DNA from 3 places in the Pseudoalteromonas agarivorans genome. Region 3 is predicted to be linked to each of the others. Evidence: predicted binding sites of a transcription regulator. Region 3 holds the regulator's gene; each other region holds the start of a gene.
What was found. Region 3 encodes LexA, which represses DNA repair genes until DNA is damaged. Its sites were predicted from a motif close to TACTGTATNNNNATACAGTA; they were not measured.
Positions count from the first base shown of each region.

Region 1 (3,286 bases), on a different contig from region 3:
AGTGGTGAACTAAACTCTTCTTCTTCGGGGAGTTCATACTGATCGCAGGCACTGATAAGCTCTTCTAAGTTTTCTACGCGAGCTCGGCCTTTTTCGCCTTTTTCAGCTTGATACATAGCCATAAGGCCAGAGGTTTGAATAGCGTATTTGGCTTGCTCTTGCAGTGTAAGGTCGCTAATTTTATCTTCTATGTGCTCTACCAACTCTACAAATTTTGTAACAGCGCTTGCCGCACGACCCGATAAATGTTGTTGTTCAACAATTGCTTTAGCTGCGTACCAAAGAGGCAGAGACTCAGCACGCGCACAGTCGCGTATATGGCTAAGTGTTTTATCGCCAATACCGCGCGCAGGGGTGTTAATTACACGCTCAAATGCGGCGTCGTCTTGGCGGTTTCCTACCAATCGTAAGTACGATAGCGCATCTTTAATTTCTTGACGTTCGAAGAATCGCATACCACCGTAAATACGGTATTTTAAGCCTTCTTGTAGCATGGCTTCCTCGAGTACACGAGATTGCGCGTTACTACGGTATAAAATAGCGGCGTCTTGCAACGCATTACCAGCATTTAACCAGCTGCGTAGCTTGCTGCTTACAAAGCGGGCTTCGTCTAGCTCGTTAAAGGCGGCATAAATTGATATAGGCTCGCCTTCGTTACCATCGGTCCAAAGGCTTTTACCCATGCGCTCTGAATTATTTTTAATTAGCGCATTAGATGCTTTTAGAATGGTCGCGGTTGAGCGGTAGTTTTGCTCAAGACGAATAGTTTCGGCGTCAAAATCAGTTAAAAAGCGTTTAATGTTTTCTATTTTAGCGCCGCGCCAACCGTAAATACTTTGGTCATCGTCGCCTACAATCATAATGCTTTGTGTATCACCAGCAAGTAGCTTTAACCATGCGTATTGAATGGTATTGGTATCTTGGAACTCGTCTACCAGCATGTGGGCAAAGCGCTGCTGGTAATGGCGAAGTAGCGTAGGGTTATTTTTAAGTACTTCGTAGCTACGTAGCAGTATTTCTGCAAAATCGACTAAACCTGCACGGTCACACGCTTCTTGATACGCGGCATATACACGCAGCATCATTTGCTCGTTTATATCGTAGGCTTGAATATCTTTAGGGCGCAGGGCTTCATCTTTTTTAGCACTGATGTACCAGCCAAATTGTTTGGCGGGCCACTTTTTGTCATCAATATTCATTGATTTTAATAAGCGCTTGATCATTCTAAGTTGATCGTCAGAGTCTAAAATTTGAAAGGCTTCTGGTAGGTTTGCTTCTCGATGGTGAGCGCGCAAAATACGGTGTGATAGACCATGGAATGTACCAATCCACATGCCACCGACAGGGGCTTTTAGGGTTTCTTCAACACGGGTGCGCATTTCTTTAGCGGCTTTATTAGTAAAGGTAACCGCAAAAATACTATAAGCAGAGGCTTGCTCAACCTGCATTAACCACGCGATACGATGAACTAAAACACGTGTTTTACCCGAACCAGCACCTGCTAATACCAGCATGTTTTGTAGTGGGGCTGCAACGGCATCGCGTTGTTTGTCATTTAAGCCATCGAGTAATTCAGAAACGTCCATCGTTACGCCTTTTCAATCAATAATGAGGGCAGTATAACAGGTGTTTTTGTTAGGCTAAATAAAATACTGTTTTTATGAACAGCTATTCTAAAAATACTTGTAAAACTAATCGCTTAGTCGCTTTTTTGTACTCTTAAGTAACGATAATTAATAATAAAAATAATCAAATTGACCTATATTTAGTAAAAAATACTAAAGCAGTTATTTAGTAGTAATTTAACTATTTGATTTTTAAGCTTTAATAAATTGGCATAAAGTGTGATAGTAAGTAAATAACTAAAACTTAAAATTAAAATTAATTAACTACAGAGGTGAGTATGGCTGATCAAGGTTCTGGCGGTAATGTTATTGCAGCGTTGTGCAATATATTTTTTCCTGGTTTAGGGCAATTGGTACAAGGGCGAATTTTAGCCGCTATCTTTTTTGCGCTAGCTATTATAATTAGTTACGCACTTATTTATGTATTAGTAGGCTTCGTACTCGTGCCTATTATTTATTTATGGTCGATTATAGATGCTGCACGTTTTAGATCGCGAAGTTAGCTTTTATGTCACCTATTTAAATAGCGCCCATTGGCGCTATTTTGCGTTTTAGGGTCGGTGTTTAAGGCTATTTATGGGTATAATTAGTGCATTAGCGTTTTAAAAGTAAAAATTATGGAATATCAATTTATACGTGACCCCATTAGTGGGCTGCGCATTAAAATAAGTAGCGAGCATGCCCTAATTGGCCGCTGGTTAAACGAAGAAATTGGCAAAGAAAAAGTCGCGATGGTACAAGCACTTATTAGCTCGGTAAAAACAAGTTACGAGCCAATAACGTTAAAAGGCCAAGAGATAGACTTAATACTCTCTAAAGACGAAGCCTTATTTGAAGCCCATGCTCTACACCAAGACAGCGAAGATTTAGTCGCCTATCAAGATGATGACTTAATGCTTGAAGAAAATGGCCTAGTGAGTGGTTGTGGCTTTGAAGATTTTATAGATTTAATAGAGTCGTGGGCTGAGTTTAGTGGCTCGCGTTAAACGTTTAAAAGGCCAACCTAGTTGGCCTTTTTTGTAATATCAATGGTGTAAAGTTATTAGACATTTATAGCGCTCTATTTAGCCCCCTAGAATGATTAAATATTTAAGTCGATTGGTATAACTACAGATTATTGATTTTCTATTGATTTAACGCCAGCTAATAATAGCTCCTCTGTTAAACGTACTTTGTAATTAGGGTTTGCGTATTGAAAATACACAACGCTACTTTTATCAATTACAAATACAGCCGGTACAGGTAAAGCGACGTTTACCTTGCCTTGGGCATCAACAAAGTTAACACCGCGCTTATTGCGATAGATAGCGGCTGTTTTATCATCTAAAAAATAAGCTAAACCTAAGGCTTTTGTTAGGGTTAAGCTATCATCTGAAAGCAGTAAATAATTTGGTGAACTTATTTTACTTTGGGCTAGTTTTTCTGGACTATCTGGCGATACTGCAATAATTTGCGCGTTTAAATTAGCGAGTTGCTGCTCAATTTTTTGTATATTAGCCAGTTGCTTTGAGCAATAAGGACACCAACCTCCGCGGTAAATAATAAGCACCGTTGTTTTTTCAGCAAAGCGCTTTTGTAACTCTACATTATTACCATGTTGATCTTTGAGCGTTATATTAGGCACGCTTAAGCCCGGTAATAATGGTGATACTTGCTCGGGG
Region 1 covers NZ_JANIGJ010000009.1:5,198-8,483, forward strand. Annotated here, with positions in the region: gene uvrD (DNA helicase II) at 1-1,586, opposite strand, end outside; gene NQT65_RS15640 (hypothetical protein) at 1,904-2,128, shown strand; gene NQT65_RS15645 (YacL family protein) at 2,243-2,611, shown strand; gene NQT65_RS15650 (peroxiredoxin-like family protein) at 2,740-3,286, opposite strand, start outside.
Region 1: a site for LexA is predicted at 1,651-1,670, ahead of uvrD (DNA helicase II). Genes of this name have one in related genera too.

Region 2 (3,286 bases), on a different contig from region 3:
GCTACGGTTGCTATTGCTGTGTCGGCAAAGCGTTATTGTGAGCGCCAATACGACCCTGTAGCAATGATGAAAACACTTGGCGGAAGCCGTGCATTAATTCGTAAAATATATTTTATGCACTTACTCATGGTGTGTGCTTTAGCGGTTATTGTGGGTTTAGCCATAGGCTACGGTTTACAAGAAATAGCCACTGGTTACTTAGCAAAAAGCATGGATATGAGCTTACCTGCCGCCGGGTTTAAACCTTGGCTGGTGGCCATTAGCACAGGCGTTATATGTGCAGTTATGTTCTCTATTAAGCCACTGCTTGATTTATTTGATATTCCACCGCTTAGAGTATTGCGCCGTAATTTAGGCGACAGACTAGCGGTAAGCCGTGTGCACTTAGGTTTAAGCGCGCTTACGGTGTTTTTATTAATGTGGTTATTTAGTAACAACATTAAAATAACGCTTATTTTATTTGTCTCCACGCTTGCTTTGATTGCGGTTTTGTTTGTTATTTCAAAATTAATATTTGGCGGTGGACGTAAATTAGGTTTAAAACCAGGCAATAGTTGGTCGTTAGCTATTGCTTCTATACAAAAACGTGCCAACGTAAATGCGGTGCAGCTTATTAGCTTTTCGTTGGCGATAAAATTGCTATTGTTTTTGATTGTGCTTAAAAATGACATGATCTCAGATTGGCAGTCTCAATTACCCGCCGATGCGCCTAATGCATTTTTAGTTAATATTACGCAAAACGAACTTGAGCCTGTAAATAATTACCTAGCAGAGAACGATATTTTAGTTTCGGATTTTTACCCGACCATTCGTGGGCGAGTAAATGCGGTAAATGGCGAGCTTGTGGCGCGTAAAGTGTCGTTGCAAGATAACGAGAAAAAAGATGAAGAAGCGCGTTCGGGCATCGGCCGTGAGCTTAACCTAACCTGGCTTGATAATGTGCCAGCCCAAAACGAAATTGTGCAAGGGCAGTGGTTTGGCGAAGGCGCAGTGGGTGAGGCATCGGTTGAGGAGTCTATGTTGGAGCGCCTAGACGTAGAAATAGGCGACACCTTAACATTTTTAATTGGTGCGCAATCATTTGACGCTAAAATTACCAGTGTGCGTAAAGTAAATTGGGCTACGCTAAAACCTAACTTTTTTATTATTTTAAGCCCTGATGTGCTAAAAGATTTTCCGGCTACGTATATTTCATCTGTGCGTATAGAGCCAGAGCAAAAGAAAGCGTTTAGCCAGTTACTGCGCAGCTATCCAACCATTACCGCCATTGATGTAGATAACTTTGTTAAGCAAATACAATCAACCATTGAGCAGGTGTCGTTAGCTATTGGCTTTGTGCTTGCTATTGTTGTTTTGTGTGGCGCATTAGTGCTTATATCTCAGGTGCAAGCGAGCCTTGGCGAGCGAATGCAAGAAATAGTAATACTGCGAACGTTAGGCGCCAAAGGGCGGTTAATAAAAAATGCGACGCTTTATGAGTTTTTGCTATTAGGTGGCTTAGCTGGGTTTGTAGCCGCATTATTTAGTGATATAGCCTTATTGATTGTTCAGCAGCAAATGTTTGACTTAGCCGGTAAGTTGCACCCGGCAATTTGGCTAATAGGGCCAGTGTCGGGCGGGGTGTTTGTAGCCGCGCTTGGCTACTTTATGATTGCCCGTAAACTTAAACAAAATACCCAAGGCTTAGTACGTGCTTTAGCCTAAGCTATACTTTTAACGCTAAACGCCCGCACTAAGTTGCGGGCGTTTTTGTTTTTACTCGCCACTGGTAATTTATACAGTGCTCTGGCATTATTACCGTTATTGAAAAATAACAATAATGAGTGTGCTGTTTGGCCATTATTTTAGGGATAGACCCAGGTTCACGTTTAACCGGTTATGGTGTGGTTGCGCATCAAGGTGCTAAATTTACCTATTTAGGAAGCGGTTGTATTAAATTAGCCGAGCATGAGTTCCCCATACGATTAAAAATGATCTACCAAGGGATCACGCAAATAATAGAGCAGTTCTCCCCCGAAACCTTTGCCATAGAAAAAGTATTTATGGCGCATAACCCGGATGCCGCGCTAAAACTTGGTCAAGCCCGAGGAGCCGCGATAGTGGGAGCCTCTATGGCCGACTTACCCGTATTTGAATACTCAGCACGGCAAATTAAACAAGCTGTGGTAGGTAATGGCGGCGCCGATAAGTCGCAAGTGCAACACATGGTCAAAAATATTTTAAAATTACCTGGCACACCGCAAGCCGATGCGGCCGATGCGCTTGCCATTGCAATTTGCCATGCGCACTCAGAACAAAATTTAATAAAACTAGCGGGTAGCGCAAGCAAAACCGTTAGAGGACGTTTAAGGAAATAAATATGATTGGCCGTTTAAATGGCATTTTAGTTGAAAAGCAGCCGCCTGAAATTTTATTAGAAGTAAGCGGCGTAGGCTACGAAGTACAAATGCCCATGACCTGTTTTTACGACTTACCTAATATTGGTGAAAACGCCATAGTGTACACGCACTTTGTAGTACGCGAAGACGCACAACTATTATTTGGCTTTAATAATAAAACCGAGCGCGCGCTTTTTAGAGAACTATTAAAAGCAAATGGTGTGGGCCCTAAACTAGGCTTAGCTATTTTGTCGGGCATGTCGGCGCAACAATTTGTTAGTTGCGTAAACAACGAAGATGCCACAACATTGGTTAAATTACCGGGTGTGGGTAAAAAAACTGCTGAGCGTTTAGTGCTTGAAATGAAAGACCGCTTAAAAGATTGGGGTAACGATTTATTTACGCCATTTAGCGATAATGCCGTTATAGAGCCTCCTAGCGATGCAACAATTGCCAATAATGCTGCAGACGATGCCGTATCGGCACTTGTTGCGCTTGGTTATAAATTGCCACAGGCGCAAAAAGCAGTAAAATCGGTAAGTAAACCCGATATGTCTACTGAGGTTCTTATTAAAGAATCTTTAAAATCAATGTTGTGAGTAACCCATGATTGAAGCTGATCGTTTAATTGACGCGAGCGAAAAAACCAACGAAGACACCATAGACCGCGCAATAAGGCCCAAGCTTTTAGCCGACTACAAAGGTCAGCCGCATGTTAAGCAGCAAATGGAAATATTTATAGAGGCAGCGCGCAGCCGCGGTGAAGCGCTCGATCATCTATTAATATTTGGCCCGCCGGGCTTAGGTAAAACCACGCTTGCTAATATTGTTGCCAATGAGCTTAATGTAAGTATTAAAACCACTTCAGGCCCAGTACTTGAAAAAGCCGGCGACCTTGCTGCATTGCT
Region 2 covers NZ_JANIGJ010000001.1:943,798-947,083, reverse strand. Annotated here, with positions in the region: gene NQT65_RS04155 (ABC transporter permease) at 1-1,704, shown strand, start outside; gene ruvC (crossover junction endodeoxyribonuclease RuvC) at 1,833-2,357, shown strand; gene ruvA (Holliday junction branch migration protein RuvA) at 2,360-2,977, shown strand; gene ruvB (Holliday junction branch migration DNA helicase RuvB) at 2,985-3,286, shown strand, end outside.
Region 2: a site for LexA is predicted at 1,764-1,783, ahead of ruvC (crossover junction endodeoxyribonuclease RuvC). Genes of this name have one in related genera too.

Region 3 (3,286 bases):
ACCAAGAGTGAATAACATCATCAGAGGTCATTAAAAAACGCACCTTTTGATTAATTGGCAGTACTAAAGGTTTATCAACCTCAAGTAAATAATTAGGGTTTTTATTAGCAAGGTTGGCTATTTCGTCTTGAGGGGTAGATAAAATAGAGTAAAACTCTACGTCTTCGCCCATATATTCATAATGCCACTTCCACTGTGACCCTGTAATTTTAATGGTTAAGTCGGCCTTACTGGCATCTTCCATCGCAATGAGGGTTTTAGTGGCAGGGATTGCCATGGCAATTAAAATAACAAACGGAATGGCAGTCCAAAGAATTTCTACTTTGGTACTTTCATGAAATTGGGCAGGAACTGCCCCTTTAGATTTACGGTGATGAATCAGTGCCCAAAACATTATTGCGAACACTATCACCCCAATCACACAACATATTAAAAATATGGTCATGTGTAGCTGATATACATTATTACTTATATCGGTTACGCCCTTGCGCATATTGTATTGGCTATTAGCCAGCACTTGCTGCGGGAACATAATCAACACAAGCCACAAGGTAGAGGTCAGTTTACCCATGTGACGGCTCCTTTGATGCTATTGCGAATGCAAAGCGAAGAGGCATACGGCTTAAACGCCAATTCGTTATTTTTATTTTTTAACCAATCTTATTTTTAATTGGTATCGCTAGGACAACAAAAGGTTTGTGTATATTGTGTGTTCTCATAACTAAAAAGCTGTGAGTTATTGTTAGTCCAGCACATTAATGATTAGCTAAAAAACGTACAACAAGCAAGTTTTAGTATAAAAAACAATCAAGTGATATTTTAAAATTGACTAAATGACGGCGTATTAAATTGTTATTTAACAGCCAAGATACGAGCAAAATTAAGGGATGTAACACGCTTAGGAAGATAAAAGTATGAGTGAAAAAAAGTTTACAGCCTAAATAATTTTAGGGCGCTTTGAGGTGGGGGAAGGTTTGTTTTTAAAACAAAAATGCACACTAAAAAGTGCGCATTTATAGATATTACTTAAAAATTACATCCAGTCGGCATTTCTTATTACGCCAACGGCTAACCCTTCAATATTAAAAGATTCGTTTTCAAGGTCTACCTCTATAGGCGTAAACTCTTCGTTTTCGGCGTGTAATAATACTTTTCGGCCTGCTTTTTCTAGGCGTTTTACGGTTACGTCTTCATCTACTCGTGCAACCACAACTTGGCCGTTTTCTGCTGTTTGAGTACGGTGTACGGCAAGTAAGTCACCATCCATAATACCTATATCTTTCATACTCATGCCGTTAACACGCAGTAAAAAGTCGGCGGCTGGTTTAAACATAAGTGGGTCTATTTTACAGTGACTCTCAACATGCTCTTGCGCCAAAATAGGCGAACCCGCTGCAACTCTACCTATTAATGGCAGACCCAGTTGCTCAGGCTCCTCTTCTTCAACCAATTGAATACCACGGCTTGCGCCTGGTTTCATTTTAATAACACCTTTTTTGGCAAGCGCTTTTAAGTGCTCTTCTGCGGCATTGGCACTTTTAAAACCGAGTGTTTGCGCAATTTCGGCACGTGTAGGAGGCATACCAGTGTCTTTAATAAAAACTTTTATTAGTTCGAGTATTTGAGCTTGGCGTTTAGTTAATGGTCGCATACAACTGGTTTTCCATACAGTACATTTAACTGTGAGTATATACAGTTAAATAAAAATCGCAAATTTAAATTGTGCTTTAAAATAGCTAAATACACCGCACCTGGATAAATTTTAGGTAATTACAGACGTTCAGTATTTAAAATGCTATAAATTTGCTTTCAATATAAAGGAGTAATTATGAGTATTTGGCATCAACCCATCACATTAGAGCTTTGCAAACAGTTAGATGAGGGAATAAACGGCCAAGGCACGCTAATGAAAACCATGGGCATAGAAATAACCGAAATAGGAGATGATTACCTAGTGGCTACCATGCCCGCAATTCCTGAGCATCATAATCCTATTGGTATGGTACACGGTGGCGCAAATGTGGTACTTGCCGAAACCGTAGCAAGCTACGCCGCTAACTTTGTAGTGGACTTTACAAAATTTTATTGTGTTGGACAGGAAATTAGCGCCAGCCACTTAAAGGCCTCTCGAAATGGCACTTTAACCGCCGTTACTCGTGCATTTCATATTGGTAAGCGCAGTTCTGTATGGGAAATAAAAATAACCAATAGCCGCGGCGAGCTTTGCTGCGTATCAAAAATGACCGCAGCGGTTGTCGAGCGCAAATAGTTAACTATGGCTACTTTTCGATAGGGTAAATCGTTATTTCCATACCAGCGCCAATTGCAGATATACGTAGCAGTGTATCTGCATGTAGAGCTTGGTTAAAACACTTAGGTGACGTGCCCGACTCAAAGCCTATATCAAACGTTCTGCGCGAACAGCTTAGCCACTGCTTAAGCGCATTACGTGAACACGACTCTATTAATTCACATAAGTGGTTGATTGCTTTGTCTGGCGTGGTTATATCACCTGAGGCTTCAATACGCGCCAATTGACGATATTCGTCTTTGTCATAATGCAAAACCATCGCGTTTTTCTTTAAGTCTGCCACTAGGGCGCTAATATCTTGTTTAGACTCAAGCTCTAGATCTACATTTAAAAATTGAATTTCCGACATTGTCTGCTTTTTACCCTCTTATAGTTTCATCGCAAACTTTAACGCAGTTTTACTTTTATACCAAATCAACTAAGCGCTAAACATGGCTTTATTCATAGAAAATACCTGTTTAAACGCCATTGGCACCTAATTTGCCTTATAAAACGGGTTAGGCTAGTTACGCTTAATTTTACCGTTTATGTATGAAAGTTATACACACACTGTGTAATTAAACGCTTCAGGAGGACAATTATGGTAGATCATGGCCCGCAAATTAAAAACGACGATCAGTACGATGCGCTTCGAGATGAAGGCATGAGCAAACAAAAAGCCGCGCGCATTGCTAATAGCAATACTCATAAAACCGCTGTTAAAGGCGGCAAAGCCTCAAAGTATGAGCAGCGCACTAAAAAGCAGCTGTACAATAAAGCTAAAGAGCTCGGCATTAGCGGCCGCTCAAAAATGAGCAAACAAGGGCTAATAAATGCCTTACGTGAGCATTAAACACAGCCTCACTGATTTTTTACCGCTCCTTTTTATTATTTTTATAAAGTTAGAGTAAGCTTATGAATAACTGCGACAAAATGCCGCAGTAAAAGCATGGGTTGTTGTAAAACACTAACGCTAAAAATAATAAGAAACACAAA
Region 3 covers NZ_JANIGJ010000012.1:80,425-83,710, forward strand. Annotated here, with positions in the region: gene coxB (cytochrome c oxidase subunit II) at 1-571, opposite strand, end outside; gene lexA (transcriptional repressor LexA) at 1,034-1,651, opposite strand; gene NQT65_RS17800 (PaaI family thioesterase) at 1,829-2,269, shown strand; gene NQT65_RS17805 (hypothetical protein) at 2,280-2,660, opposite strand; gene NQT65_RS17810 (DUF7218 family protein) at 2,892-3,143, shown strand.